DNA from 3 places in the Colwellia sp. BRX9-1 genome. Region 1 is predicted to be linked to each of the others. Evidence: predicted binding sites of a transcription regulator. Region 1 holds the regulator's gene; each other region holds the start of a gene.

The links. Region 1 encodes FNR, which switches genes on or off when oxygen is low (the NO sensors DNR and NnrR bind a similar motif). Its sites were predicted from a motif close to TTGATCTAGATCAA; they were not measured.
Region 2: a site for FNR is predicted at 7,751-7,764, ahead of H4J76_RS19785 (DUF3149 domain-containing protein). Genes of this name have one in related genera too.
Region 3: a site for FNR is predicted at 4,417-4,430, ahead of H4J76_RS17220 (nitrous oxide reductase family maturation protein NosD). Genes of this name have one in related genera too.

What each region holds. Positions count from the first base shown of each region.
Region 1 is NZ_JACGVM010000006.1:179,403-189,923, forward strand. It holds gene H4J76_RS08340 (ABC transporter substrate-binding protein) at 1-386, shown strand, start outside; gene H4J76_RS08345 (methyl-accepting chemotaxis protein) at 404-1,897, shown strand; gene H4J76_RS08350 (ABC transporter ATP-binding protein/permease) at 2,300-4,078, shown strand; gene H4J76_RS08355 (DUF1415 domain-containing protein) at 4,071-4,634, shown strand; gene H4J76_RS08360 (hypothetical protein) at 4,718-5,506, shown strand; gene H4J76_RS08365 (glucosaminidase domain-containing protein) at 5,546-6,412, shown strand; gene ttcA (tRNA 2-thiocytidine(32) synthetase TtcA) at 6,522-7,484, opposite strand; gene uspE (universal stress protein UspE) at 7,595-8,521, opposite strand; gene fnr (fumarate/nitrate reduction transcriptional regulator Fnr) at 8,671-9,390, opposite strand; gene H4J76_RS08385 (sulfite exporter TauE/SafE family protein) at 9,429-10,106, opposite strand; gene ccoS (cbb3-type cytochrome oxidase assembly protein CcoS) at 10,112-10,324, opposite strand; gene H4J76_RS08395 (heavy metal translocating P-type ATPase) at 10,354-10,521, opposite strand, start outside.
Region 2 is NZ_JACGVM010000001.1:99,372-109,892, forward strand. It holds gene yrfG (GMP/IMP nucleotidase) at 1-595, opposite strand, end outside; gene nudE (ADP compounds hydrolase NudE) at 695-1,255, shown strand; gene cysQ (3'(2'),5'-bisphosphate nucleotidase CysQ) at 1,285-2,109, shown strand; gene H4J76_RS00505 (YceI family protein) at 2,138-2,716, shown strand; gene H4J76_RS00510 (YheU family protein) at 2,763-3,008, opposite strand; gene H4J76_RS00515 (hydrolase) at 3,005-3,988, opposite strand; gene cueR (Cu(I)-responsive transcriptional regulator) at 4,318-4,728, opposite strand; gene H4J76_RS00525 (heavy metal translocating P-type ATPase) at 4,730-7,090, opposite strand; gene H4J76_RS19785 (DUF3149 domain-containing protein) at 7,533-7,661, opposite strand; gene H4J76_RS00530 (tetratricopeptide repeat protein) at 7,818-8,540, opposite strand; gene H4J76_RS00535 (ATP-binding cassette domain-containing protein) at 8,608-10,515, opposite strand.
Region 3 is NZ_JACGVM010000024.1:13,175-23,695, reverse strand. It holds gene H4J76_RS17240 (DUF4136 domain-containing protein) at 1-464, opposite strand, end outside; gene H4J76_RS17235 (nitrous oxide reductase accessory protein NosL) at 649-1,170, opposite strand; gene H4J76_RS17230 (ABC transporter permease) at 1,170-1,988, opposite strand; gene H4J76_RS17225 (ABC transporter ATP-binding protein) at 1,988-2,944, opposite strand; gene H4J76_RS17220 (nitrous oxide reductase family maturation protein NosD) at 2,957-4,324, opposite strand; gene nosZ (TAT-dependent nitrous-oxide reductase) at 4,480-6,369, opposite strand; gene nosR (transcriptional regulator NosR) at 6,441-8,573, opposite strand; gene H4J76_RS17205 (hypothetical protein) at 8,866-9,006, shown strand; gene H4J76_RS17200 (hypothetical protein) at 9,012-9,278, opposite strand; gene tyrS (tyrosine--tRNA ligase) at 9,643-10,521, opposite strand, start outside.

The DNA of each region.
Region 1 (10,521 bases):
TAACTCAGAAAGTAGGTGTTATTAGTGGTTATGCTTATGGCGAAGAGTTTGACGCGTTAATAAAAAGTCGACCCGATGTTTTTAAAGATGTTTCAGGAACTGATGCTTTGGAAAAAAACTTTAAAAAACTCGTTAATAACCGAATTGATGTTGTCGTTGAATCGGTTTCAGTCGCGAATGCAAAGTTAAAAGAACTTGGTTTTAATGAAGCACTAAAAAGCGCAGGGACTAACGCTGAAAAAGCACCGATTTACATTGCTTGTTCACCTGCAAAACCGACCAGTAAAATGTACATTGAATTAATCGAAAAAGGTACAGAAACACTTAGAGCATCTGGACAGCTAAAAGATATTCTAAATAAATATGGTCTACAAGACTGGCAGTAAAAAGGTATAAAAATAATATGAACGTTACTAAATCTATATCATTTAAACTTATTTTTTCAGCATTGATTATTGTCACCACACTCGTCATTTCTTTTGGTGTGTATGATTATATGGCACAAAGTAATTTACTGAAAAATAAGCAAATAAATCAACTTTCTTTGGTCGAGTCTCGATTGAAACTTAATTTACCTTCTGCTGTTTGGAATTATGAAGAAGATCAAATGAAGGGTATTTTAAACTCGGAACAACAATCAGAAGACATCGCTTTAATAGAAATAACCAATGAAGATAAAAAAACAATATCTCAATCAAAAGGAAAGAAAACAAACGAAGCGATCACTTTTAAGTTACAACATATTGAGGACGGTCAAAGTACCAGTGTTGGTAATGTTACTTTGTTTATCGATAGTTCTTCAATAGATACCGAATTGTCATCTTTAGCTTCTCGCATCATTGTTAAAGGAGTATTGCTTGACGTATTTTTAATTTCAGCGATCTACTTTTTATTCGCTAAACTAGTGACACAGCCTTTAAGTGAAGTTGCCAATGCTTTAGAGAATATTGCGCGTGGAGAAGGCGACCTAACGCAGCGACTACGCGTTAAACGTGAAGACGAAATAGGCCTTGTTGCAGAGTCATTCAACGTCTTTGTAGATAAAATTCAATTACTTGTTCAATCTATTCAATTGTCGGTAAAGCAGACTTCAGAGGTGTCACAAAATGTATATCAAGCTTCTGAGGCCAGTCGTGGGCATTTAGAAAATCAACAGTCTGAAACGGATCAAGTGGCTACCGCCATCACTGAAATGTCAGCGTCAGCAAAAGAAATTGCTAATAATGTTCAGTTAACTGCAGGCTCAGCAGAGCAAGCAAATCAAGATGCACGAGCAGTATCCGCTATTATTAAAGAGTCTATTGAGTCAATAAATGGCTTATCAGATCACCTTAATGAAGCCACTAAGGTAGTTGGTGCACTTGAGGATGATGTTAAAGGCATTGTTTCAGTCTTAGATGTCATTCGCGGAATTGCCGAACAAACAAACTTATTGGCGTTAAACGCTGCCATTGAAGCGGCTCGTGCTGGAGAGCAAGGGCGTGGTTTTGCTGTGGTTGCAGATGAAGTTAGGGCTTTGGCCAGTCGAACTCAAGAAAGCACTGCACAAATTCAGCAGACCATTGAACGTTTACAATCAGGTGCTAAATCAGCGGTTCATGTTATGGAAGATAGCCAGGTTAAAAGTAAGGCGTCAGTTGAAAATGCACTCAGTTCAGGTGAGTCTATTAGTAGCATTTTAAGCTCTACAGAACAAATTACTGAAATGGCGACGCAAATAGCCTCTGCGGTTGAAGAACAAAGTACTGTTGCAGAAGAGTTAAGCAGCAACGTTAATAGAATTGTTAGCGCAGGTCATAGCAGTTTAGAACAATTAAATGCGATGACAAAAAATTCTCAACTTATGCAAAGTTCTTCAGATGAGCTCAATAAATTAACGCAACAATTTAAAGCTTAACGTAAGGCAATAAATTTTTAGGTACGTATATTTACCGGTATGTGATTCTTTTACTGATAGACTTTACTTATCTATTTAAAAGGGGGAACTTTAAATAACTATGGAGTTCTCCTTCGCTCTTAGAGACGATTAAATGCTGATTATAATTTGCTAACAACAAATTATAATCAGTTTTTTTTTAGCTGTTTATTTCAGATCAGCGTCATGATTAAAGTGGCGTTATGGATTAGATATGCAGAGACGTACTTAATATACTCAGTTTATAGCTACTGAAGTGCGGCAGCGCTTTTTCAATTAAGTGAAAAACAGATGTTGTGTTCACTATGGGTTGATTTTCTTGATTGCTTTAAGTGATTAAAGCCGTTAAAGTTTGCCTAATTCCTACCAGAGTAATATCCCTTAATGCGCAGATCTTCCTACTCGCCACCTGAAAATGCCACCATTAATTGGCGAGTGCTAAAGTCACTTATTCCCTACTTACTCGAATTTAAAGTGCGAATAGGTTTTGCGTTGTTTTGTTTGGTGTTAACTAAACTCGCCAGTGTTTATCTGCCTTTTATCTTAAAAGATATCGTTGACGGACTTGATGCTCAACAAGAAAACAATATTTTCATTGTGCCTTTTGCTTTAGTTGCCGCTTATGGTTTAGTGCGTTTAACTATTGTGCTACTGGCAGAAATACGCGACACCTTATTTGGCCGTGTTACCGAACGAGCGATCCGCCGCATTGGTTTGAAAGTTTTCGAACACCTCCATCAACTTGACTTAGACTTTCATTTGGACCGCCAGACAGGTGGACTCTCGCGTGACATTGACCGTGGTACGTCTGGGGTTAACTTCTTAATGCGGTTTATGGTTTTTAATATTGTGCCAACCTTACTCGAAATAATTATGGTTATTACCATATTATGGGTGAATTATGGCATTTGGTTTGCGCTGATCACCGGCGTGTCTATTGCCAGCTATATCGCTTACTCGATTTACGCAACAGAATGGCGCACGCGCTACATTAGAGCCGCAAATAAAGCTGACTCATCAAGTAATACTCGCGCAATAGACAGTCTATTAAATTATGAAACGGTTAAATATTTTACTAATGAATCATATGAATCAACAGCTTACGACAGTCAATTAGCTGATTGGGAAAAAGCAAAAATGCAAAACCGTTTGTCACTGTTTGCTTTAAATGGTGGTCAGGCCATTATCGTGTCGTTAGCGATGACGGCAATGTTAGCGTTAGCGGCTTATCAAGTGACTCATCAACAAATGACCTTAGGAGACTTTGTCCTGGTTAATGCTTTTATGATGCAATTGTTTATCCCTTTAAACTTTTTAGGATTTGTTTATCGAGAAATAAAAGGTTCTTTAGCAAATATTGAGCAAATGTTTACCTTGTTGCAAAAAGTACCTAAGGTTGTTGATGCACAAAATGCCAAAGAATTAGCGATAAGCCATGGTGCTATTAAATTTGATAACGTTAGCTTCTTTTATGATGAGCAAAGACCCATTTTAAAAAATGTTTCATTCGAGGTTAAAGCGGGTCAAAAAGTCGCTGTTGTTGGCGAGAGTGGCTCAGGAAAATCGACCTTAGTGAAACTACTTTTTCGTTTTTATGACTGCCAACAAGGCTGTATTAAAATTGACGGCGAAGCAGTTACTGATATTACGCAACATTCCTTGAGAAAGAATATTGGCATCGTGCCACAAGATACGGTGTTATTTAATGAAAGTTTATTTGAAAATGTTAAATATGGCAATGTAAACGCGAGTAATGCACAAGTTGAAGAAGCCGCAAGATTATCGCATTTAAGTCACTTTATTACCTCGTTACCAAAAGGTTTCGATACCGTCGTTGGCGAGCGTGGTTTAAAGCTTTCTGGCGGCGAAAAGCAACGGGTTGCCATTGCCCGGACCATTTTGAAAAATCCTGCTATTTTGGTCTTTGATGAAGCAACGTCGTCACTTGATAGTCACTCAGAGCAAGCTATTTTAAAAGCAATCAAAGAGGTGGCTAAAGATCACACTAGCTTAGTGATAGCTCATCGATTATCAACTATTATTGATGCCGATAATATTATTGTCCTGCACAAAGGGGAAATAATCGAGCAGGGCGATCATCAAACGCTACTCACTAAAAAGGGTCATTACGCAACGATGTGGCAACTGCAACAAAATGCCTGATAAACAAATGTATGCCGTTGAAATTTCACAAACTAAGCAGTGGCTAGAAGAAATAATTATTGGTTTGAATTTTTGCCCTTTTGCAAAAAAAGAGTTTGTTAATAACACGATACATTATCAAGTTTGCCCAGCAAAAAAGGTCGAATCGTCTTTAGCAGAATTAGCCATAGAATTTGAAAGACTTGTCGCTGACCCCAGCATAGAAACGACTTTATTGATTTTTACTGAAGGCTTTAAAGGTTTTGAAAGCTACCTTGATTTACTCGATGAGGCTAATGAATTGTTGTTCACCTTAGGTTATGAAGGTGTCTTTCAACTGGCCAGTTTTCATCCTGATTATTATTTTGAAGGTGAGCCATTCAACGCAGCCTCTAATTATACCAACCGTTCGCCATTACCTACGCTTCATTTAATACGAGAAGCGAGTATGGAAAAGGTACTATCTGTGTATAAAAATCCACAGCAAATACCTGATAATAATATTGCCTTAGCCCAAGAGAAAGGTGCTCATTACTTTCAAAATATATTAAAACGTATTGCTAAATTACACCAATAATTCAGGTGAAAATTTATGCTATTTTCCAATATCAAATCAACTTGCTATAATGTTGAAAAATTTACACAAAGGTAGTCATTTTCGTGGATGAAAAAAAAGTAGTACAAATTGGTGGTAGCATAGAAAAGTCTTTGCAGGGTGAATATACTATTGACGTTTCTTCGGTATTAAAAGAGGCGTGGCAATTAACACTTCGCTCGCGAATCGCTATTAATTTAGGATTACTTTTTACGCTTATTTTGGGGATTGTTGTTTCATTTTTGATCAGTAATACCATGGGTGGTATTGAACAAGTGATTAAAGACCCACAATCAACAACATTATTAAATATTGTTGTCACTATGGTTATCTATCCTTTTTTAGTTGGTGTCGAGATGATGGGCGTTTTTCATGCCGTTGGTTTAAAAACCAATAGTAAATTAATTTTTGCTTTCTTAAAACGAGGCAGTTGGGTTGCTGTTTGTGCGCTGTTAACGTCAGTATTAATAACTTTAGGTATGAGTTTATTTGTTTTTCCAGGTATTTATTTAGCGGTCGCCTTGTCATTAGTACTGCCGCTTGTAGTAGATAAAAAATTATCACCGATAAAAGCTATCACCTTGAGTTTACAAGTTACACGTTTTCAGTGGTTTAAGTTACTCGCTATTTATAGCTTACTATTTTTAACTTTATTTTTATCTTTAATCCCCTTAGCCATTCTTGCTAAAACACAATTTTCAGTGATTGGTGTTATGCTTTTCTTAGTCGCATTAACATTTATAGCGCCGCTATTTTATAATGTTAAAGGCATTTTATATCGAGAAATTTTTGGCATGCAGTTACAAGCGACGGATGTACCCGCTCAGCAAACGAGTGATACATTTTCAGCGTAAAGCTCTGTGCAAAACCTTATTGTTAACAAAAAGGCTACTATGATCATTCAATATTTGATGAGAACTGTGTTAATAAGTGTATTTTTTCTTGCGCTTATTGCGCCCTTCACTTTTTTAGCGCCAACTTTTGAACTTCCCACGCCGGAAGTAACAAACGTTGTTATCGTTCCTGTGGTCAAGGCGAAAGTAAAAGTGGTTGAGCAACCGCTTCATAACGTTAAGATCCCAAACTTTGCTTCTATAAGCGATGTTAAAACGAAAAAACGTCAGTTTTTCCGTTATATTTATCCAGCAATAGCGCAAGAGAATAGCAATATTCTTATGTTAAGGGCAGAAGTCTCCTTGATGATAGAAACACTTTTCCTCGAGGAAAATCTTTTAGCAGATCAACAAGCTTTGCTTGAGCGATTAATTAAGAAATATAAAGTTAATCAAAAACACTCGCCGCTACAGCAACTTAATGAATTATTGTTGCGTATTGATATTGTGCCTGTTGAACTAGTATTAGTGCAGGCAGCCAATGAATCAGCTTGGGGCACTTCTCGTTTTGCTCGAGTTGGTTTAAACTTTTTTGGTATGTGGTGCTATAAAAAGGGTTGTGGCATGGTGCCAAGAGGAAGAGATGACGGTGCTAAACATGAAGTAGCGGCATTTAATAGTTTAGAGCATGCGGTACAGCGTTATTTACACAATATTAATACAAATCATGCTTATGGTGTTTTTCGTTCAATTAGAGGGCAGTTACGCGCTCAAGAACAACCACTATCGCCACAAATCTTAGCAACAGGATTACTGCGTTATTCTATTAGAGGCACTGATTATGTCTTAGAAATAACAGAAATGATCCGCCATAATAAAGTGTATTTTGATAAAATATTGTCGAAGCCAAAACCTAAGGTTATTTAGGCTCGGCTTATTGTATTACGCGTCAGATAATGATGGCGAGCGATAACATTCATTCTTTTAACTGGTGTTGTTATCGCGCTTAGATACTTGGTATTAATTAAGGTAGATTCTACTTTATTTCTATAATATTCAAACTGTTACTTAATGAAAGTTTGGCTTTTGAATTGTCTTCAATATTGACGTTGTTTGTTAATTGAGCGGCAATAATAGGTTCATCATCAAAAGCGATATCGCCACCATTGATAATGCCTGAATCAGCGTTAATCCCTTTAAAATCAAAAAGTTCACTGTCACACAAATGTGATGGAACCACATTGCGAATGGCAGTAAACATAGATTCAATTCGTCCTGGATGATTAACATTCCAGTCCTGTAACATTTTCTTAATGTTTTGACGTTGTAAATTAGGTTGAGAGCCACATAAATTACAAGGAATAATTGGGAACGCTTTTAGTTGTGCATATTGGATGAGTTCTGCTTCTTTACAAAAAGCTAACGGTCTAATGACGACATGCTCACCATTATCAGAGACCAATTTTGCTGGCATTGATTTTAATTTACCGCCATAAAACATATTTAGCATCAGTGTTTCAACCATGTCATCACGATGATGGCCTAGTGCAATTTTAGTTGCGCCTATTTCTGCCGCGACCTTGTATAAAATAGCTCTGCGTAAACGAGAGCATAAACTGCAGGTGGTCTTCCCCTCAGGTATTTTATCTTTAACAATAGAGTAGGTATCTTCTTGCGCAATTTTATATTCAACACCTAAAGCTTCTAAGTATTCGGGAAGGATATGCTCAGGAAAACCGGGTTGTTTTTGATCAAGATTAACGGCAACGATATCAAAATGAATGGGCGCTGATTCTTTTAACAACATTAAAATAGCCAGTAGGGCGTAACTGTCTTTGCCACCCGATAAGCACACCATTATTTTATCGCCATCTTCTATCATATTATATTGCGCGATAGCTTGGCCAACATGTCGTCTTAAGCGCTTCTCAAGTTTACTCAGCTGTATTTTTTGGCTGGGTGTTAAAGATGTTATTGGTGTCGCTGATTGAGCGCTCATAGTGTTTCCTAGAGATATTTGAAATAAAAAGTATGAATTTTACCGCGCGTAGTATAGCAAAAAGCCAAGGAAATCCTCGGCTTTTTAATGGATATTTACATATTTCAATATTAAGCTAATGGCGAGAGGTAACCATCAGGTTTTATCGCTAAGACATCACAGTTAAGGCGGTCAATGACATGCTCTGCAGTATTACCAATAAGTGCCGCTGAAATCCCCGTTCGACCAATAGTACCTAACACAACTAATTCAGCATCAACGTGCTTAGAAATACTTTGAATAACATCTTCAGGTAAACCTTCTTTAACATGGGTATTTTTAAGCGGAATATTAAAGCTATTAGCATGGTCTTTCATCGCACTTTTGTGATGATTAAACATAGTGTCGTTATATTCAGAGGCGTTAAACTCTGGAATTTCAATGGCAATATTTACTGGCGTACCTGGATAAGAATTCACCAAATGAACATTGGCTTTAATCAGTGAAGAAAACACTATTGATTCTTGGGTTAACTTATTATTAAGCGCTTTGTGCTCATCATCATCGCTACCGATATTGAGTGCGGTAAGTAAATTACCATTGCTTGGCCAGCTATGGTCTTTAACCAGTAATACTGGGCAGGGACATTTCCTTAATATATGCCAATCTGTTGGCGTAAAAATAACCGACTTTAGCTTGTCATGTTGATGGGTGCCTTTGATGACAATATCGAAGTTTTCAGCCAGTACTTTTTTTATGATCTTTTCAAATGGGCGATTATGCCAAATAATACAGGTATCTATGGTTATGTCTTGGTGATCAGTTTCTGAAATCTTTTCGTCTAACCATAGTTTACGATCATTAATAACCGATTGACGCATTGCTTCTCGCTCGTCGCCAGAAAGCATGGTGGTCATTTCATAAGATAAATCATAAATGGTTAAAAATGCAGTGATCTGTCCGCCACTATGTCGTGCTAATTCAATCGCACGTTTCAACGCTTTTTGATTTTCAGTGGTTGGATCAATAACGGCTAATATTTTTTTATACTTATCCATAATATTTACTCCCTAGTTATTAAATAATATTAATAATAGACCATAATTAATAGATATTATTTGCTTTAAATCATAATATTTCAATAAAAAAAATGCTTAACATCTTTAATGTTAAGCATTTATCTATAATTATTTAAAAAAGCGATAAACTACAGTGAAGCACACTCGTTAAGTTTATCCATATTAAGTATTGTGATGAGTTTTCCATCAACTGTGATTAATTCATTTTTTTGAAAACGATTTAATAATCTACTGATGGTTTCAACCGTTAAACCAATATAATTACCAATGTCACTTCGCGTCATCGTTAGGCGAAAATCTGTTAGTGACATACCCCGTGCATGATAGCGACTGGCTAAGGTTGAAATAAAAGTTGCTAAGCGTTGTTCAGCATTTTTGCGGTTAAGTAGCGTTAACATTTCTTGATCTGAGCGGATTTCGGAACTCATCATGCGAAGAATTTGTTTTTTCAACTTAGGCATCGTATTCGATAATGAATCTAAAGTATTGTAAGGTATCTCACAGACCATAGATGTTTCTAAGGCTTTTGCAAAACTAGGATGCTCTGACTCAGCAATAGCATCAAAACCTAATAAATCACCCGCTAAATGAAAACCGGTAATTTGTTCTTCACCTTGTTCATTAACCGTAAATGTTTTGAATGTTCCAGAGCGAATAGCGTATAAAGCTTGCATTTTGTCGCCATCTTGGAAAATTTGTTCGCCTTTATGAATAGGGCGTTTACGGTCAATAATGCTGTCTAGTGTATCGAGTTCTTTATCATTTAAAGAGAAAGGTAAACACAGCTCGCTGATACTACAGTTTTGACAATGAATATGTTGAGATGTAGAACATGGCTTTTTATACATATTAACCTAAATGAGTTATCCCTAATTTATCGATCATATTAAAACAATTGCTTATATGCAAACATTAAACTGTATATTCCGTATGAAATTATCATTAGCGCCATTATTTTCTTGAATTTCGTGTTTGTTACCAACGACTTTATACCAAAAGAGCCAAGTGAAAGACTTAACAAGGCTGGTAAAGTACCTAAACCAAAACTGGTCATAATTAGGGCGCCACTGAGGGCACTTCCACTGGCTAAGGACCAAGTTAATGTTGAGTAGACTAAACCACAAGGTAACCATCCCCAGACTGCTCCTAATGCTAGCGCTTGTTTAGCATTATTAATGGGAATAAACCTTTTACTTAACGGGGATAGATAGCGCCAAAGGAACTTACCCATTTTTTCAACTTTTGATAGCCACATTAACCATTGGCCTAAATACAAGCCTAATAAAATTAAAAATACCGCTGCAAATAACCGTAAAAAACCTAATGGAACGCCAATATTCTTTATTGCAATAGAACTACTAAATCCAACGATTGCCCCAATTAAGCTATAAGAAAAAATTCGGCCAACATTATATGCACCGACCAGCTTAAATTTATCGCTGCCTTTTTGTTGCGGTGATATAGCAGATGTTAACATCGTTGTTATACCACCGCACATACCGATACAATGTCCCGAACCTAACAAGCCGATGATGAATGCCGATAAATAATCTATACTCAACATGGCTGTTATTTACTACCCGTATCATTTTTAGCTGTATTTTCGCTATGGGTTTCAGTGGACTTTTTGGTGGTAGTGTTTTCATCTTCATCAAACAAGATACTCATACCTTGTTTCTCTAAATCATCAAATTGTTCAGTTTTTACTGCCCAAAAAAATAAATAAATGGCGATAGAGGTTAGGATTATCGCTATGGGGATCAAAATATAAATAATGCTCATGGTCTTTATGCTCTATTATAAGTTTGCGTTTACTTTTTTAATAAACGTAACGAGTTAGTGATAACCAATATCGAACTTGCAGACATACCTATAACCGCCATATAGGGAGTAATGTAGCCTGAGACGGCAAGGGGCAATACGATAGCATTATAACCGAATGCCCAAAAATAATTTTGCCAAATAATGCGACGAGTTTT
Region 2 (10,521 bases), on a different contig from region 1:
GTGTTTTCTGACTATCTGGGTTTTCAACCGCTAATAAATGTTCAAAACCATAGCGTTGAGCCGATGCTAAAATATTGATACTATCATCAACAAACAAGGTGTTCTCTAGGCTAAAACCTTGTTTCTCTTGAAGACGTTGCCATAATAATTGTGATTCTTTGGTAACACCAAATTCATGCGTAGAATATAAAACATCAAAATATTTATCGAGTTGCGTGCGTTCAATCTTAAGCAACAAGCTATCTGGGTGAGCATTAGTAACCAGTATTATTTCTCGTCCACTCTCTCGTAGTGCCACCATAAAATCATGAGCATCATGGCGTAAGCTAATTAAGTGTTGTACTTCACGTTTTAATGCTTGAATCGGTAATTGGGTTTGTTCAGCCCAGTAGTCTAAACAGTACCAGTCAATGGTCCCAGCAACTCTTTCATAGTGGCTTGCTAAGTTTTCTTTTGCTTGCTCAAGTGAAATCTTTGCATGCTCACTGTAACGTAGTGGTAAATGATGGAGCCAGAAATGGTTGTCAAAATGTAAATCTAAAATCGTTCCATCCATATCTAAAAGTACGGTAGAAATTTTTGACCAATTAAGCATATTTTTTTTCCTAAGAGCGATTAATTATTAATTATATCTAAAGTTAACGTGCTATTCTAAAACTATATTATTAATATTTTACTCTTAGGTTTAGCTACCATGAGCAATAGTTTAACACTTCCCAAAGTCACTCAACGTAAGCAAGTTGCCAAGAGTCGCTTGTTTGCTATAGAACAAGTAGATCTCACCTTCAGTAACGGCGTAGAGCGAGAATATGAACGCATGCAAGGCTACGGTCGAGGCGCTGTATTAATTGTACCTATGTTAGACGATGAAACGTTTTTATTAGTACGCGAGTATTGTGCTGGCACCCATACATATGAGCTTGGCTTCCCGAAAGGACTTATTGATGAAGGCGAAAGTGCAGAGCATGCTGCTAATCGTGAGTTAAAAGAAGAAGTCGGCTATGGGGCGAATAAATTCACCCATGTGCATCGAGTCGCAACAGCACCGGCTTTTTTCTCTGCCTCAATGGAAATATTTCTTGCTGAAAGTTTATATGCAGAAAAACTCCCCGGTGATGAACCTGAAGAGTTAGAAGTTGTCTCATGGAAACTTGCCGACTATCAATCATTACTTGCCCAACCTGACTTTAATGAAGCAAGAAGCATAGCTGCTCTAATGCTGGTAAAAGATTTAGTTAAGAATATTTTAAAATAACACTCAAAAGAAAAAGTAAGTGAAGATTAATGAACAATGAAACGTTACTCGCCATCGCGATAGAAAGTGCAAAAAAAGCAGGCCTAGAAGTTACTAAGCATTACAAGTCGGGCAATTACACGTCAGAAATTAAAGAAGATAATAGCCCCGTTACTAGTGCTGACTATGCGGCTAACGATGTATTGATGCAAGAGCTGTCACGCTTGGCACCTGGCATTCCTATTATTTCTGAAGAAGTTGGTGCATTAGCGCTTAATCAAAGAAAAAATTGGTCACGATATTGGCTACTCGACCCTATTGATGGGACAGGTGAGTTTATTAAAGGCAGTGGCGATTTTGCTGTTAATGTCGCTTTGGTGGAAAATGGCTGGCCAAGTATTGGTGTTATTCACGCACCAGATCACCAACTCACCTACTATGGACAAAATAAGCTTGGCGCTTTTAAAGAAAGCCATACCGGTAGCCAGCAAATTCATGTCGCTAAATATGATGGCAAACGAAAAATCAAAGTGGCGGTAAGCCGTCGACAAGAGCTCAGCCTAATGGGGCAATACCTTAACAACGAAAACTTTGCTTTTGAATATGTGGCATTAGGCAGTTGCTCACTGAAAAACTGTCTAATTGCTGAAGGTGGTGCAGATTGTTACTTACGTATTGGTCCTACAGGTGAGTGGGATACAGGAGCGAGCCATTGTATTATCGAACAAGCGGGAGGCTCAATAATTGATAGTGAGTTTTTACCGTTAACTTATAATCAACGGGAAGGATTAATGAATCCTGACTTTATGACTTTAGGTGCGAGTAATATTCCGTGGCAAAGTATTGTGACCCCTCATCGAGCGCGACGCTCTTAATTTTTATTTTATTTTCAAAGGACCTATTATGCGTATTATATCTACTTTTATTTTAAGCCTTTCACTCCTGCTTACGGCACCAGCCTATAGTGCTTGGCAGTTGGACTCTAAAAATTCATCGTTAACTTTTGTGTCGATTAAAAAAGGCACTGTGGCTGAAAGTCATAGCTTTAAAGAATTTACGGGTGTTATCAACAATAGCGGCCTGGCAAATGTGACCATTGACCTAAGCAGTGTTGACACCAATATTGCGATACGTGATCAAAGAATGGCGGAGTTTCTCTTTGAAACAGCAACTTTTGCACAAGCGAGCTTTAGTGCGCAACTTAATCGTGTAGATATTGATGCGATAACTATCGGTTCAAGTCAGAAAATGTCACTTACGGGTAGCCTGAATTTACATGGTCACCAGCAAGAACTTACATTGAATGTTATGGTGGCTAAGCTATCAGCAAATCATATGTTAGTGAGCACCTTAAAGCCGGCTATCATTAAGGCCGAAGACTTTGCTTTAGTGGCAGGCATTAATAAATTAAAATCATTAGCAAATCTACCAAGCATTGCTTATGCCGTGCCGGTAAGTTTTGTATTAGCTTTCACTCAATAGCAAATGAGAAACGAACATCCATAGGGTGTTCGTTGTTATAAAATAACTATTGCGTTTGTTCTTGTTCGTTTTGTTGTTGTTCAAACTGATCAATGGGTAAAATATTTACCGTATCATGAAGCTCTGAATAAACTAAAAACGCACTACCATCAGCAAGTTGTATTTTTACTTGCGCCACTTTTTCGGACAAAGACACATCGTCCGCACCATATTCGGTACCTTCACGTAAAACAAACTCTCGAATAATACCTGTTAACGTATCGGGTTGTAGATCTTTGTAGGGGATTATCATAGGTAGCTCTCTAAAAAATTTGGAACACGATGTTCTAGCCAAAACTTTGGTCTTAAGGGATTATTACCATTGATAAAGCCAACATGCCCCCCTTTTTTACTGACCTCAAAACATATGTTACTGGGAATACTGCTAATATCACGGGTATTTTCATCACATAAGAAAGGGTCGTCATTTGAATGAATAATTAAGCAGGGTTGTTTAATTTTATCCAAAATAAAACGTCCACTCGCCTGATGATAATAATCTTCAGCGCTCTCAAAACCGTTAATAGGGGCTGTCACCAGTTGATCGAATTGCCAAATGGTCTTAATTTCATCGAGCTTATGGGCCAGTCTTTGCGATAGCGGAGCAGAGAGTAGATTACTGTCCATTTTATCCTTAATACTGTCTTTGAGCATGCCCACTAGATATTTCTGATATATACGCGAAAAGCCTTTGTTAATCCGCTTGCTACAACTGGCCAAATGTAAAGGGGCACAAATGATTGCAGCGGCTTGATAAGGATTATTAGGTTCTTTTGCTAAATAACGCGCTAGTACATTACCCCCTAAAGAAAAGCCAATAATTGTCATTGGAAGCTGTGGATATTTTTTCTTTAAAAATTGCGTTAAATAACTAATATCATCAGTATCGCCACTATGATACGAACGTGCTTTTCTATTGACTCGTCCACTACAGCCCCTAAAATGCATTAGCACTCCGATCCACTGTTTATCTTTAATAGCCGATAACATTCCTTTAGCATAATGACTGTTAACTGAACCTTCTAAACCATGAAGAACAACCACTAAAGGACGAGTTTCATTAGGTTTAGGTTTATCGGTCCATGCTAAATCAATAAAGTCGCCATCAGGTAACTCCACTGTTTCATTGCAAGTTTCTAGCTGTTTTCTAGATCTTAAAAATTTTGCAATAATAGTTTGGCAATGAGGATTGTGTAGCCACCAAGCTGGAGTGAATTGACTTTGAGTAAACATTTAAAGTTATAGTGGTCTGTTGTGGTTTATCAGTTTTATTATTGTATGTGAATTGAAAATAAATAGATATTTTTAGGCTAAAAAAAAGCTTACAAGGCTAAACGCCATCATAAACTTGTTGTCTTATATTCGTTGATTAATGAGTATACCTTTTCATCATTTTCTTCACGTGATTTGTTTTGACGCTCAATTACATTGAGCGTAGAGGAAGATTGATTAATAGATAAGTTAATAAGCACACCTCAGTATTTAAGATTAATTGTGCAGATAATGCATGACAATCAACATAGACAAGTGATGTTAGTATAACAAAAAACAATTATCCTTCGTTATTCAGATGAAAGTTGAGCTAAACCTTCTAAAATAGGGCAGTCAGGGTTATCGTCACCATCACATTGATCAGCTAGTTTTTGTAATATTGCTCTCATTTGCTCTAGCTCCAATATTTTTTCATTTATCTCCTGTAAATGACTCAACGCTAGTTGCTTCACGTGTCGACTTTCTCTATCAGTATCGAGCCAGAACTTGAGCAGTGACTGAATCTCAATCATGGAAAAACCTAAGTTTCTCGAACGACGAATGAATCCCAATTGTTGTATGTGTGCTTGGTTATAAAGTCGATAACCTGCATCTGTGCGACTCGTTTTTTTTAATACGCCAATTTCTTCATAGTATCGGATCATTTTGGCCGATACCCCTGTTAAGTTAGAGGCTTTACCTATGGTGACAAGTTTCGCCATGTTATTTCTCCTTAAGAGTCCAACGTTGCAATAACAATGCGTTACTGACGACAAATAAGCTACTAAATGCCATCGCAGCTCCGGCAATAATAGGGTCAAGATAACCAAAGGCTGCTAGTGGAATTCCCACAGCATTAAAGATAAATGCCCAAAACAGGTTTTGCTGTATTTTACGATAAGTTAGCCTTGCAATGATCAATGCCGTGGGGACTAGGCTTGGTTTACTGCGCATTAACGTGAAAGAAGCTGCGCTAACGGCAACATCAGTACCAGACGCCATTGCCATACCTAAATCTGCTTGGGCTAGCGCTGGCGCATCATTAATGCCATCACCAACCATAGCAACCTGATAACCTTGCTCTTGATATTGCAGAATATATTTTGCTTTATCTGCAGGCAACACCTCAGCTTTAAAATCGTCTAACTGTAATTCTGTCGCTACCGATGTTGCACTCGCTTGATTGTCACCAGTAAGCATAGCTACCTTTATACCTTGTTGTTGCAATAACTTCACAGCCTGCAGCGCATCAGACTTCAATTTATCACTAAAACAAAACAGCCCAAGTAATGTTATCTTATCTTGCTGCTGACTAGCCAACCAAGAAACAGAGGCACCTGGTATTTTTATTTGTTCGGTTGGCAGTGTTACCCCTAACTCTTGCATCCAATGACTACTGCCCATCAAGACTAAATTGTCACCAATGTTGCCTTTGACACCATAACCCGCGACAACTTGAAATTCCGCGACAGGTATTGGTTGTGTTTCGCTGGCTAATGCTTTTTCAACCACAGCTTTGCCTAATGGGTGCTCACTATTTATTTGTAAGGAATAGGCCAGCTGCAATACGGTTTCTTCACTACCACTGATGACCCTCATCTCATTTACAACAGGTTTGCCTTGGGTCAAGGTGCCTGTTTTATCAAATACCACTAAATTTATTTCTTTTGCTTGCTCTAACGCCACTGCATCTTTAACCAATACGCCTAATCTGGCAGCGGTTCCTGTACCTGCCATTATGGCTGCTGGAGTTGCTAAACCAAGTGCACATGGACAGGCAATCACTAAAACGGCTACCGCATTGAGAATGCCATTGGTCCAGTCATCAAATACTAAACCCAACACCAATAAGGTGGTAAGTGCGACCAATAACACCACAGGAATGAAGATACTACTGACTTTATCTACTATTGCTTGTACGGGAGCTTTTGCACCTTGGGCTTGCTCTACTAATTCAATGATTTTAGATAAAGTAGATTCGCTACCAACATTCGTGGCACGGATCTCCAAAATACCGTCCAAATTAAGTGAGCCACCCGTGACAACGTCACCTTCTTTTTTACTTAACGGAATTGATTCACCACTAATTAACGCCTCATCCATATGACTCTGGCCCTGCAAAATTTCACCGTCAACAGGGATGCTTTCGCCCGGTATTACTTTAACTTTTTCACCTGATTTTACTGATGAAGCGGCCACTTTTTGCCATTTACCTAAGCGCTGCACTGTTGCCTCAACAGGTTTCAAATTTTCCAATGCTCTAAGTGCATCAGTTGTTCGGCGTTTTGCTTTGTGTTCTAAATATTTACCCAGCAGAACCAAGGTGATTACTGCGCTACTACTTTCAAAATACAAGTGCGGCATGCCATGAGCGCTATTAAAGCTCCACCACAAATACAAAGATAGTCCGTAGGCTGCACTGGTACCTATGGAGACAAGAAGATCCATGTTGCCCATGCCAGCTTTTAATGCTCCCCAGCCTGCACGATAAAAGCGAGCGCCAAAATAGAACTGTACTGGCGTAGCTAATAGCCATTGCCAAACTGGCGGTAACATCCACTGTTGGGAAAACAACATGCCTAACATGGGTAACACCAGTGGCAAGGTAAGTAGGCCTGCTCCCAATACGGGCCACCATGCTTTAGTTTGGCTGGGCTTTTCTATCACGCTGTCATTGTTCAACGGGATAAAAAGGTAACCGGCTTGTGTCACGGCTTGGGCTAGTTGTTCATCTGTTACAAAGGATAAAGTTTTTACTTGTACGTGCTCGGTGGCTAAATTGACCGATGCATCGACCACACCGGTTACTTTTAACAATGCCTGTTCGACCCGCGTCACACAAGAGGAGCAACTCATCTTTCCAATACCAAATTGCTTTACCTTTACGGGTACTTGATAACCAGCCTCAATAACAGCGGTAATTAATTCACTATGACTGGCAGTGCCTTGAATAGTAGCCGTATCTGTAGCTAGGTTAACGGTAACATCTGTCACGCCAACCACTTTGTGTAAGGCCTTTTCAACACGACCGACACATGAAGCACAGGTCATACCGTCAATTTTGAATTGTGTAGTTGTATTCATAAGCTTCTCATCTTAATTGAATTGTAGAACTAAGTTGAGGTTAAAGCTTACCACGGTAGTAGGGTCAACTGTTTTAGTATAAAAAGTGTTATAAGTAACAATTTATAATTTAACGGTGAACACCGTATTTTAAGGAGGAGTACAACAATCTTAATGACTGCTTTTTTAGATCAGCGATACCTGAGGTTAAATCTTTAATGTCTATATTCGTATCAAACAGTAAAATATACGCCTGCAAAATTTTAGGTTGCTAAAGACTCCTCTTTGGCAGCTATTGCCCTTAGGGTTATATTGTAGAAATTAACTACTTCAACGTTTAATTAAATTTTTTGAAAGATATTTTCGGTGCTTAAACGTAATAATTGCAGTTGCTGACTTTCTTTAACGGTTTCCACCTTAATTTAGAAGGTTGCAACTTTAATCAACTTCTACAGGTTTTTACCTAATTATTTTCATTGATGTTTTTAAGAAAATAATAAACATAGAAAGCACCAATACCTAAAAGAATTGCTAATCCGCCAAAAGAATAAAGTACAACGGGATCATTAATAATCATATCGAAAAAGTTCATAATAGACTCCATAAAAATAATTGAGTTATAACAAAAATGGCTATAACGTAATGTTATAGCCATTTTAAATCGTGGGTTACTTTATGGTTGTGATATAGATCAATGAACCTTAAATTTATCCCTTAGATTATTGTTTTATTTTTTAGAGCTAAGGTTTTATTGTTTAGCTTTTAATGCTTCTTGTTCGATAATTTGTTGATAAAGTCGGTCAGCCTTTTCCCTTGCTTGAGCTATTTCTACATTGCTGAGTTTTAAGGAGTCCATATCGCGACTTTTTCCTGCATTTTGATAACCATTACTTGCGGAAATAATATTCCATATAAAAGACATCTCTACACTTTTCTCAACACCTAATCCTTCAAAATACATTAGTGCTAAATTAAACTGGGCTAGGGCGTAGTTTTGCTTTGCCGCAGTTTCATACCAACGTGCGGCTTTTGGATAGTCTTTATATGTACCCGTGCCATTGAAATACATAACACCAAGATTAAATTGTGCGGCAACGGAGTCTCTTATCGCTGCTCTTTCCATCAGTGCAAAAGCGGTTTTTAAATCTTTTTTAACGATGACTCCGTCAGAATACATCAGTGACAAACTAAATAGTGCGTCGGGGTGATTTTGTGAAGCGGCTAAGGACATTAATTCCAACGCTTTTTTGGGATCTTTTGTAACACCGTAACCATTTAAATAAATAAGCGCCATTTGATACTGCGCAGGAGAATATTCCTGAGCAACTAAGGGTTCAAATTCATTTATAGCCGCTTTAAAAGCACCACGGTTTAATTCATAAATGCCTTGGTCAAGATCACCTTGATAAGCAAAGCTCGAAACACTGCTTACTATAGATAGACAAAAAAGGGCGAATATTGTTTTTTTCATAACGTTCTCATTATTTTAATCGTATGATTATTAAGTGTAGCAAGTAATATAATTTAATGATTAATTTTTACAGTGAAGCTTGCAACATAATTTCTTCAATTTGTTCTTCTAATTCGAGCCAATACATTTCATTTTCTTCAACATCTGCTTTGAGCTTAGCTTGTTGCTTAATGAGTACGGCTAAGCGTGCTTTATGTTCGCTTTGATATATCTCACTTTCGGCTAATACTCCTTCAACTTCAGCTAATTCAGTTTGCAGCAGTTGCACTTTCTTCTCGTATTTATCGGCTTGTTTACGCAGTGGAGATGCTTTTTTACGTAATTCAGCTTGGTCTTTGCGTAATTGTTTTTTATCAACAACCTCAAGAGACTTTGCGGGTTTAGTATTTTTTAGTGTTTGTTTTTTGTCTTCATTAAGCCATTGTTGATAGTCATCAATATCACCAGAGAACTCGCTAACTTGACCATTGGCAACTAAGAAAAACTCATCAACACACGACTCTAATAAAAAGCGATCATGGGCAATCAAAATAATAGCCCCTTCAAAGTCTTGTAAAGCAAAGACAAGTGCTTGACGCATTTCTAAATCAAGATGGTTAGTGGGCTCATCGAGGAGAAGTAATTGCGGCTTTTCATTAACAATTAACGCCAATACCAGACGTGCTTTTTCTCCACCTGACATGGTACTTACCGGAGAAAGTGCTTGGTCGCCAGTAAAACCAAAGCTACCTAAAAAATTGCGCGCTTGTAGCTCTGTAGTCTCAGGTTTAGCACGAACAATATGATCAATCGCACTACTTGGCATATGTAATTGTTCAAGCTGATGTTGAGAGAAGTAACCAACAGTTAAGTCTTGGGCGCAATAACGCTCGCCTTTAATTAAGGCAATATCGCCGGCTAATGACTTTATTAATGTCGACTTACCCGCACCATTTCGTCCTAAAAGACCGATTCTACTACCGGGTACCAGCGTGAGACCGACATCACGTAAAATAATGGTTTCTGGATTATAGCCACAGGTTGTCTCTTTTAACGCTAATAATGGATAAGGCAATGTTTCCGGTGTTTTGAAACTGAAGGTAAATTGGCTATCAACATGTGCGGGTGCTAAGTCAGGTAATTTTTGTAAACGCTTTAAACGACTCTGTGCTTGTTTTGCTTTACTGGCTTTTGCTCTAAAGCGATCGACGAATGAGGTTAAGTGAGCAACTTCTTTTTGCTGTTTTTGAAATTGAGCATCTTGTTGTGCTAAATGTTCCGCGCGCTGACGCTCAAAGGCGCTATAATTACCCGAATATAATTTTGCTTGTTGATGTTCAATATGAAGAATTTGTTCAATAACGTCATCGAGAAAATCACGATCATGTGAAATAAGCACTAAAGTACCGGTAAAGCGTTTTAACCAACGCTGTAACCAAATTACCGCATCTAAATCTAGATGGTTAGTGGGTTCATCGAGTAAAAGTAAATCTGCGCGGCTAATTAACGCTTGAGCCAAGTTAAGACGCATGCGCCAACCACCAGAAAAATCCTTTACGGCATCACCTAGTTGTTCTTGTAAAAAACCTAAACCATGCAATAACTCGCTGGCACGGGCGGGTAAACTGTAGCCATTTATGGCGTCAATATGGTTGAGAATTAACGCTTCTTGGTTGCCATCATCATTTAATCGAGCTTTCTCAAGTTGTTGCTCAAGTTGACGAAACTCTTTATCTCCGTCCATCACATAATCTAAGGCTGATTGTTCGAGGGCGGGAGTTTCTTGTTTTACTGTCGCGACATCCCAGCCTGAAGGCATATTTACATCGCCCCTGTCGGGCTGTAACTCACCTAATAAGGCCGCAAATAAAGAAGATTTTCCACAGCCATTAGCGCCAACTAAGCCGACTTTGTGATTAGGATGAATAGTAAAGCTTGATGATTTTATGAGGTTTTTAGCGCCTCTATCTAAGCTTAAATCGGTGGCTATGATCATTGTGTA
Region 3 (10,521 bases), on a different contig from region 1:
TTCAATTGAGCCTCTCTACTATTATCGGTTTTAGCATTAATTTTCAAAGGGTAAACACTTCGCCAAACTGAACGTTTTTTTTCAGGGTCAAGTACATCAATAATTAAACTTCCCGGTTTAGTTTGCCACTGTTTTTTGTCCGCTTGCGCTTCACCGCCACGCAAACAAAGAGAACAATAAAGCACCCCTTTATTGTAGGTTAATAATTCCTTAGTGTTTTCATTAACAAGATGATAAGTAATCACAATATCAGCATCATCTAGCGTATTATAAATAAAACCATTCTTATCTAATACTTGCTCTATGGCTAATTCAATACTGTTACGCGTGGTATAACTAATATTTTGAAACTGGCCAAAGTCAGAGTTACGCTTATAAAAAGCGTAGCTGCTTACCTTTGAAAAATTAAAGTTAGTTTGATATTTTGAAATGGCCGGTTGGTATAATGTACAACCTGAGAGCATTAGTGCTGAAAAGCATAGCAAGGTTATTAAAAAAATAAGCTGAAAAGATATTGGCTGGCTATTTTTAATCAAGAATAAAAGGCATAGATAATGAAAAGGATAACTTTAGCCTACCCTGCTGAAAAAAAATTACAACTATTTGCGCAAGTAATAAAATAACAGCAGAGCGTTTTGTGTAAATAGCTTACATCAACACAGATAAATCAACTTGGGTAAAATTAATGACCTTACCACCAAATTCAGCTGCAAAGGTTTGCGCATCTTTTTGTTTACTAAAACTTGCCAGCGTTTTACCCATCGCACCTGTTTTAATTGAGCCAGCAACAAACCATGCGTTGCGGGCATCAATAAAGTATTGGTCATTTGGTGTTTTCCACGGTGATTTACTCATATCGTGTACTAATATGGTGGTAACATTTCGCTTATTCTCAGGGTCTAAGTAAAAGCTAAACATATCGCGAGTCGAGCAAAACTTTTTCACACTATCGCCTTCCGCTTTAGTAAGACCCTTTCTAAATAATTCCCCTTTAGGACCACTAAAGTTTGAAATTAACATCCCACACAAATGACATTCATCGGCCGTTTCTATCGCCACGGCTTCATGTAACGATTGGGCGACCTCGTCATTTTTAGAACACGCAGACAGCAGTGCTGCCAACAATAGGGTTATCAATAAAAGGGGTAAGCTAGGCTTTAAAATATTCATTAGAGTGTTTTTTTCCTAAAAATAAAAATGGCAATAATGATAGGTACCATGACCCATGCCAGTAAAATGCTAAATAATTGCCCTTGTGACAGACTCGATTTTATTGCAATCGCTAAAGCGCCATTAACGTCACCACTATCAAGGCCGGCAAGATTTACTAATCTAAATATATCGGCTGGATTTAGCATCATTAATTGGGTAAGTCCCTGCTGGCTAATACCTTGTTCCACACCGACCAATAACGCCAGCAACGCTAAATCAAAAACTAACGCAAAGAAAAACCAAGTGATTAAAGCAAAACCCGCTGCTTTTGATTTTTCACTTACCGATAAACTGATCAAATAAGCGATGGCAGTAAAACTTAAACCTAATAAAACAGCACTCCCAATAAAGGTAGCAAAAACATTAAAAACGGCACTGTCGTTTAGTTGATAATATAATATTAGCGCCGACGAGCCAAAGCCCAAAAGGGTTGCAAGTGCAATAATACCGCCTTGTCCTAAAAACTTACCTAATAACAGTTGGCTTTTACTTAAGGGATAAGTCAACAATAATAACAAGGTGCCGCTTTCTTGTTCACCCACAAAACTGTCGTAACTGAGCAGTAATGCAATGAGTGGAATAAGAAATACCGCTAAACTGGCCAGACTCGCTATCGTTGTTGATAAAGAGGTTACGCCTACTGTCCCTGACGCTGCAGCACCAAAATAGGTCAAACCAATAGACAAAATAGCAAAAATAACAGTAATTGACACTAGCCAACGGTTACGTAAACCATCATGAAATTCTTTGTTGGCAACGGCTAATATTTGTTTCATTAGCGGGGCTCCTTAACGGTATTTTTATTATCGACATGTTCAGCTAAATGGCGTGATAAATAAAATTGATAAACTTGCTCTAAATTGGCCGAATCAACTCTGACATCTTTAATCGCTTGATAACTCAGTAACTGACGCAAGGTCGCTAATTTATCTTGCTCAGGTACCGTCAGTAAATCACTATGATTTTTATCTACTAAAAATTTAGCCAATTTAGGATCGCCTTGAAGCGAACCATTTAAACCTTCAACTTTGATGGTTACGGGCAAGGCGGCGGCTTGGCGTAACTCTTCTAAAGAGCCCATAGCAAGGACTTTTCCGGAAGATAATATCATCGCTCGGTCAATATGTTGTTCAACACCGGGTAAAACGTGTGAACATAAAATAACACTGGTTCCTTGGCTTTTTAGATCATCAACCGTTTTATAAAAATCAGCGGTTGCCATAGGATCTAAGCCAACAGTGGGTTCATCAAGCAACAACAGAGCTGGATTGCCGATAAAAGCCTGTGCTAACCCTAAACGTTGCCTCATTCCTTTTGAATACGTTTTAACTTGCCGCTTCATGGCATGAGCAACCCCAACTTGCTCGAGTAAAGCCATTGCATGTTTTTTGTCAAAGCCCTTAAGTTTAGCAAAATAACTAAGCACTTCTAAACCGGTTAATTGCTCATAAAAACTAACATTTTCAGGTAAATAACCAATTTTAGCGCGCATGTGCCAAGCTTCTTTAGAATCTGGTGCCATCCCCATCACTTTAACATTGCCATGACTTGGCGTAATAACGCCAAGAATAAGCTTCATCATGGTGGTTTTACCCGCACCATTATGACCAAAAAGTCCTAAGACTTCTCCCTGTGAAAGTTGCATATCAACAGAGTCTAGTGCTGTTAATTTGGGATATTTTTTACCCACGTTAGTTAGTTTAACCAGAGGTGTTTTGTCTGTAGTGTTCATCAATTTATATCCTTAATGCTCTGCACGTTGCACAACAGCAGATTGATTATCTGCCGTGTCAGTTTTTAGTGCCTCGGCATTAATCTTTTGTACCCTTGAGAAATTTTCATCAGTATTTCGGTGATGTGGTGAGGACATCAACGGAAAACTGTCTTTCACACCGGGTGGTTTTAGTACTGGAAATTGACGTTGCACCCATCGCAGAATAATAATCGCGGGGCTGTCCATTAGCATTTTCATTTCTGGGTATTGCCAAACTAATTTGTCGATACCATCGTTTGGTTCAAACATAACATCGCCAATGTTATCGTTATTCATATCCCAGCCTAGGTAATTACTCCAGTAATTACCTTTACCCGCTAAGCTCCACTCTTGCTTTTTATTGGAAACGTACTTAACTTGTGTCGGGTTATTAATAAAACTGTTACCGTAAATTTTAATATTTTCTGAACCAGCCGTTAAATGAATGCCTATTTCAGCGCCTTCGACAAGATTGTTTTTTAAAGTGTTATAACCTGAATTATAAACAAAGAGCCCTTTACCATCACGGCCTAATACTTTATTTTCAGGCTTTGTCCAAACACGTTTAACAATATTATTGCTGATAGTTGACTGTGTTATATAATTAAATAAAAAACCATAATCTTCACTGTCTATCGTTGTATTCCCGCTGATAATTAATCGCCTAGAGCTCATTAGTGCATAGCCAGCTCGCGTGTTATAAGCAAAATTATTAATTACCGAATTGTCGTATGAATACATATAATGAATGCCATATCGTAAGTCGTGCAGAGTATTATTTTCTAAAATATTCTCTTGACTAGAAATAATATAAAGCCCATCACGGGTGTTAAATATTTCATTTCCTCGGACTTCAGCATGTTTCACGATAGAAAGCTGAATACCGTTACCTCTATCGGCTGAGCGTAAGCTCAAATTACCTTCAACAGTATTATCAAGGACTTTTATGTGTTCGCTTTTTTGTAACCAAATACCAAAGCCATCACCTTTAAGCTTGTTGTTTTTAATCACTATATGGCTGGATTTTTTTTCAGAATAAATAGCAGAATGTTGCTCAGTAAGGTTACTTCCCCAATTAACTATGGTGAGATTTTTTATGGTGATGTTAGAGTTTTTCAGTAGCAAAGCATGACCATCACCTTGCGCATCAATAATCACTTTGCCTAAATCATCACGCTGGGCTGAAAGTGTAATCGAATGTTCAATAATGAAGTTGCCTAAATAACGACCGGGAGTAAGAATAACAACATCACCATCAACGGCTTTATCAAGCTGTTGTTGTAAATTGTCTTGTGGCGTCAGCTTAATATTTTCAGCGCAAAGCGGCTTAATAAAAAGACAAAACACACTAATAAATATAAACACTGATTTGCATTTTACCAAGAGACAACCACCAAAAATCAATAATATTTGTAAGTAAAAAAAGCATATCACCTTTTAATGATATGCCCTTGATCTGGATTAACTTCGTTAAACGTTAAGTCTATTAAAACTAAAATGTACTTAACTTAGTACTAAGCTTCAACCAACATACGACCGCGCATTTCCATGTGTAATGCATGACAGAACCAATTACAGTAATACCAATAAACACCGGGTTTATTCGCCATAAAAGTAATAGAAGCAGTTGCTTGTGGACCAATTTCCATTTGCGCGCCGTGATCAGTCATACAAAAACCGTGGGTTACATCTTCTACTTGGTCGAGGTTAGTGACGATAACAGTCACTTCATCACCTAACTTCACTTTAAATTCAGTCATACCGTAAGTTGGCGCGATTGAGGTCATGTAAACGCGTACTTTTTTACCATCACGAATAATTTTGTTTTCAGAGTACACATCTACGCCATCACGTTTTGCTATAGCAATTGTTTCTGCAAACATTGGATCCGTACGAGGCCACAATTTTAATGGTTTCATTTTAGTGCGGTGTACCATCATACAATCATGTGGTTCAGCAAATGCAGGTCCATCGTGAACAATTTTCATTTCGTCACCTGAAATGTCAATTAATTGATCGTTTTCTGGACGTAAAGGACCAACAGGTAAAAATCTGTCTTTAGAAAACTTACATAAAGAGACTAACCATTTACCATCAGCATCACGTGTTTCTCCCATTGTTGTATGGTTGTGACCGGGTTGATAATGAACATCTAGTTTTTGACGAATATAGTTCACTTTTTTACCATTGTGGGCATCAATAGCATCTTGAACATTCCACTTAGCAATTTGGCTATCAAGAAATAATGTTGTGTACGCATTACCTTTGTTATCAAATGCGGTATGAAGTGGGCCTAAACCTAATTCTGGTTCCGCAATAATCGTATCACGTGGTTTAATTTCATCAGCGAATAATGCATCTAATTTTTTAATTGAGATGATTGAAACGGTCGGTGATAATTTACCGTTAGCGATGAAATACTCACCATTAGGTGACGTGTTCAAACCATGTGGTGATTTAGGAACCGGAATATAACGCGTTAATTGAGAGCCTTTACGACCATCTAAAACAGGTACATTGTTGCCATTATAAGTTTTGAATTTACCTGCCTTAACAGCAGCTTCACAACGCGCTAGACTAAATACAACAACATGATCGCGTTCAGATGTGATCATTTCACCCAAGCTCATCCCCATTTCTGAGTTGTAACATGTAGATGCAAAATATTTTCCATCATAATCAGCGTCGGTGTTATCTAAGTTACCATCAACGATGACTTGGAAAGCCATTTCCATCGTTTCCGCATCAATCACGTTATATATTGAACGATAAGTACTTACATCTTCTAAAGAGGCTTTACCATCATTGACAATTGGCACCTCAAACTCGCCATTACATACGATGTATTTTGTATAGGGTACTTTTTGTACACGTAAACCGTGAATTGCTTGTGTATTAGGAACGGTAAGCATTTTATCCGTTTTCATCACATCACATCGAATGCGTGCTACACGTGTATTTGATTTATCGTTAATGAAAACATATTTACCGTTATAACGACCGTCAGTCATACTCATATGAGGGTGATGCGTATCGCCAACCATAATATTGGCACTATCGCCTTTAATACGTTTAGACTCGTTTGTTAAGCCCCAACCAGTCGCACTATCAATGTTAAAGACAGGAATACGCATTAACTCACGCATTGATGGAATACCCATAATACGTACTTCACCAGATTGACCACCTGACCAAAAACCATAATACTCATCTAAATCACCAGGATGAACAAACGGATCACTGCCGGCATCTTTAGCACGAGCTTGTGCCATTGATGAAAACATAGCTGCCGTCATTGGAGCAGCAACAACACCAGCACCTAATATCGCTGTTTTACCAAAAAACTTACGTCTACCTTCGTTCTCTAACTCTACGTTATTAGAGCTTTTATCGTCATTACTCATTACTTTTCTCCATTATGGTTAATTTTTTTAATATTGATTCCAACACTTGCTTGTATACTTTTATTTACTTGTTAACCGACATTTACTGCTTCTATTTCTGTTTCTTTATACTTTGCTTTTTTGCGTGCTAATTTTTTCAATGGTGGGCATTTCTCATCGTTAAAGTAAGTGACTTGGCAGTCGAGACAATAGTGACACTCGCGCATATTGATCACGCCATTAGGGTCTATCGCTTGAATTTCACACTCTTTAGCACAGGTTTTACAAGGCTGACCACATTCAGGGCGACGACGTAACCAGCTAAATAAACGAATACTATTACTGGTTGATAATGCAGCGCCTAATGGGCACAAATAACGACAAAAGAATTTGCGATTAAAGATATTGATAATCAAGAGTACTGATGCATATAAAACAAATGGCCATTCTCGATCAAACTTTAATAAGAACGTTGTTTTAAAAGGTTCAACTTCAGCGAAATGTTCAGCCAGTGATAATGATTCCATCGACAAACCAAAAAGTGCTAATAGAATCAGATATTTAATGGCCCATAATCTTTCATGCACGGCCCAAGGTAATTCAAATTGTGGTATTTTTATGTAGCGAGCAAAGATATTCATCAACTCTTGTAAAGCGCCAAATGGGCACAACCAGCCACAATAAACCGCCCGGCCCCATAAAATCATGGTAACGGCTGCCGCTCCCCATAAAATAAATATAATCGGGTCGAGTAAGAATAAATCCCACGAAAAATCAGACATTAAGGCTTGTAAGAAAGTAAATACATTGACCACAGACAACTGGCCACCCCATGACCAACCAATAAAGACGACAGTAATAATCAAAAACAAATGACGGAAGTTGTGCATAAAAGTTGGGTGGCGTACCAATATATCTTGAAAAAACAAACTCATGACAACGATAGCAAGTAAAATAATCAAGATAATGACTTCAGCTTCTTTCTCTTGCCAAACTTCTTGAATCAAGGTTAACTCTGGCTCAGGATAAATAAGAGCTGGACGGTCAACATACTTATCTAATGTGTGATAATCGCCTTTGAAAGAGGTAAATAAGCTATCGACTGCGCCTAATTGGCGGCGAACAAGTAACTCCACCTGCCAATCAACACCGGGGTTAAACTGGTGCTCGGCACGGACAATAAATAATGACATTTCTTTAAATCTAGGTGCGCCAGCAATATAAAGATCAGTAACACGGTTATGATCTAAATCACGAAAGGCAAAGGCTTCGTTATTTTGTAGTATTTGAATACGATCAAAAATACCGCCACGCACATAACCCGACCCTTTATAAGAATAGCCATTTCCCAGCATAATAATGGCATGTTCACCCTCTTTAAGGCTTGCCATTAACCATTGATATTCACTATCGCCTAATAAGTTACGACCCACCGTTGGGATATCAGCCTGAGCAAAGTAAATTTCAGCAAACAGCTGTTGTTTCTGCTCTGCACTTGCTTCATCAACATGCTCAACTCTAGTCCCCGCAAACGCTTCATCAACTATTTTTCTATTTAAGGCTAATTTTCGAATGGAGCCGTCACCAAGGAGTCCTTGCCAATCAAGCTTTTGATAGACATCTGGGTATATTCTGGACATAGGTTGAATAATGTCTTGGCTAGCTTTAATAATACCTAAAGAACGAGCGACTTTTGTTGCCGCTTTAGTAATTGCTACATTCATCACCATGACAGTAACAGTTGCACCAGAAAGCCCATCGATATGAATAACGCCTTCCTTGTTATTCCCACCGACCTTTAATCTGTCACTGACGTTTAAACCATTATATTGATCAGCAAATTCATACAGTTTACTTTCAGGGATGCCAGCAAGAATAATAGGTTCATGATGCTCTAGAACTTTAGCTCCCAAATAAACACCTGCTGGGCTAATGGCGACTAACATATTGACTGGCTCACCAGAATAAGCTGGCATTTTAGCTAAGTCGTTTGTTTCAAAAGCATAGCCAATAATGTCTTTGTCTTTATATATGGTCCAAATTAACGGTTCACCTTGCTTATCTGATATTGATGTTGCTTCTGGGAATATTTCATGGATAAGTGGAATAGGGTCTTTAGGCGGGCTAACAAACAAAGCTTGTGCAGGCATTACTACAGATAAAAATATCGAAAGCATTAATAGCAAACTGTTAATTTTAGATGTCTTTACTCTATTCTTAGCCATGACTTAACATTCTTTTATTTAATTTTAATTCAGTAAACCTAAAGGTACTACTGCGACAATATGTCGCATATATTACGCTCACGGTTAAACAGTGATCTGATGTAGATCAATAAACAAAAGAAAAATAACCCTCCAAAATATAGGGTTAAAGAAACATTAGTATCAGGAAAGGTAACAACTAGCGTCGTAGAATATCTGCAGTGGCTGTAGAGTGATAACGGTGGTGTTTCAATTTAGGTAATCGATAATCGAGCTTAGTTTAGGGGCAGAGCTCTACTGGCAGCGGATAATAATGACGATGGTGGTTATGGTATCAATGGTGGTTATGGCAGCAATGGTGTCATTACTCGCAATACTAGCAATACTAGCAATGCAGAATAAAAGTCAGTTTAGAAGCAGAACTCTACTGGCAGCAGATAAAGTCGACAACTAGTATCACTATCGTATATTGATATCTGGTGTAGTATTAATGTCGCCATCTTCGCTTATAGTTGCTGGTGTACCATTTTTTAAGACAAGAACAGCAGTACTGCCACTCGATGTAAACCGGGTAAAGCGGAGTTCATAGCCATATTTAGTTAAACTTAGTGCAGCAAAACGTTGAGCTAACGTTAATTTTTTCCAATTATTATCAGATTCAAACTCACTGTCATCAAAATATTGTCGCCGTTCGATTAAATTATTTCTCTCGGGTTTATTTTCCATAGTGCGGCTCAATACTGTATTTAATATTTGGTTCAACAAAATAACAACTCGACAACTTTAATGAGTGGGATTTATCGGTTAACAACCTTAACTCGACACTTAAATTAAGCACAAATTATTCCAAGATTAAAATACTGTTATTTAACAACGAACTGGAGATAAAGCATTCTGTACTTACGACTAGATTTAGCGTTAGTGTAAAAAAAATTGACGAATAATTATTAAGCAATCATGCTGGATTTTATTACTGAGATAATAAATAAAAGTCATTATGATTTTAGCGTAAAACACCTGACTCTTTAATGCACTGATAAAAAAGCCAGTAATAAATACTGGCTTATACATAGGTTATAAATATGTGAGGTTATTTTACTGTTACTTTAGCAAATTTACGTTTGCCAACTTGGTAAATAGCCGTAGTCCCCGAAGCAATACGTAACTTGCTGTCGGTAATTTTTTCACCTTCAATTTTAGCCGCCCCTTGCTTAATCATTCGCATGGCGTCTGAAGTACTCGCTACTAAGCCCGCTTCTTTTAGTAGGTTAGCAATAGCGATGTCACCACTGTCATCAGCTATCTGAACTAATTTATCCTCAATTTCATCAGGCATTGCGCCTTTTTGAAAACGATTAATAAATTCTTGATGTGCCGCCTCAGCCGCGGCATCATCATGAAAACGAGCAATTAACTCTTTGGCTAAATCGATTTTCACATCGCGAGGGTTCATTCCTTCAGCAATTTTTGTTTTATAAGCAGCAATTTCTTCCATTGGCTTAAAACTCAACAGTTCATAATAGCGCCACATCAATACATCAGAAATAGACATTATTTTACCAAACATTTCTGTTGGGCTATCCGTTATACCAATATAGTTATTAAGCGACTTAGACATTTTCTGTACACCGTCTAACCCCTCTAAAAGAGGCATCATTAAGACCGTTTGCGGTCGTTGCCCCTCTGATTTTTGTAATTCGCGCCCCATTAACAAATTAAATTTCTGATCAGTGCCACCTAGTTCAACATCAGCCTCTAAGGCTACAGAATCCCAGCCCTGAACGAGAGGATACATAAACTCATGAATGGCAATAGATTGACCGCTGGTGTAACGTTTTTTGAAATCATCACGTTCCATCATACGGGCAACCGTCTGACGAGATGCCAGTTTTAACATACCAGCAGCGCCTAGCTTATCCATCCAGGTAGAGTTAAAAGCAACCGTTGTTTTAGCTGGGTCTAGAATTTT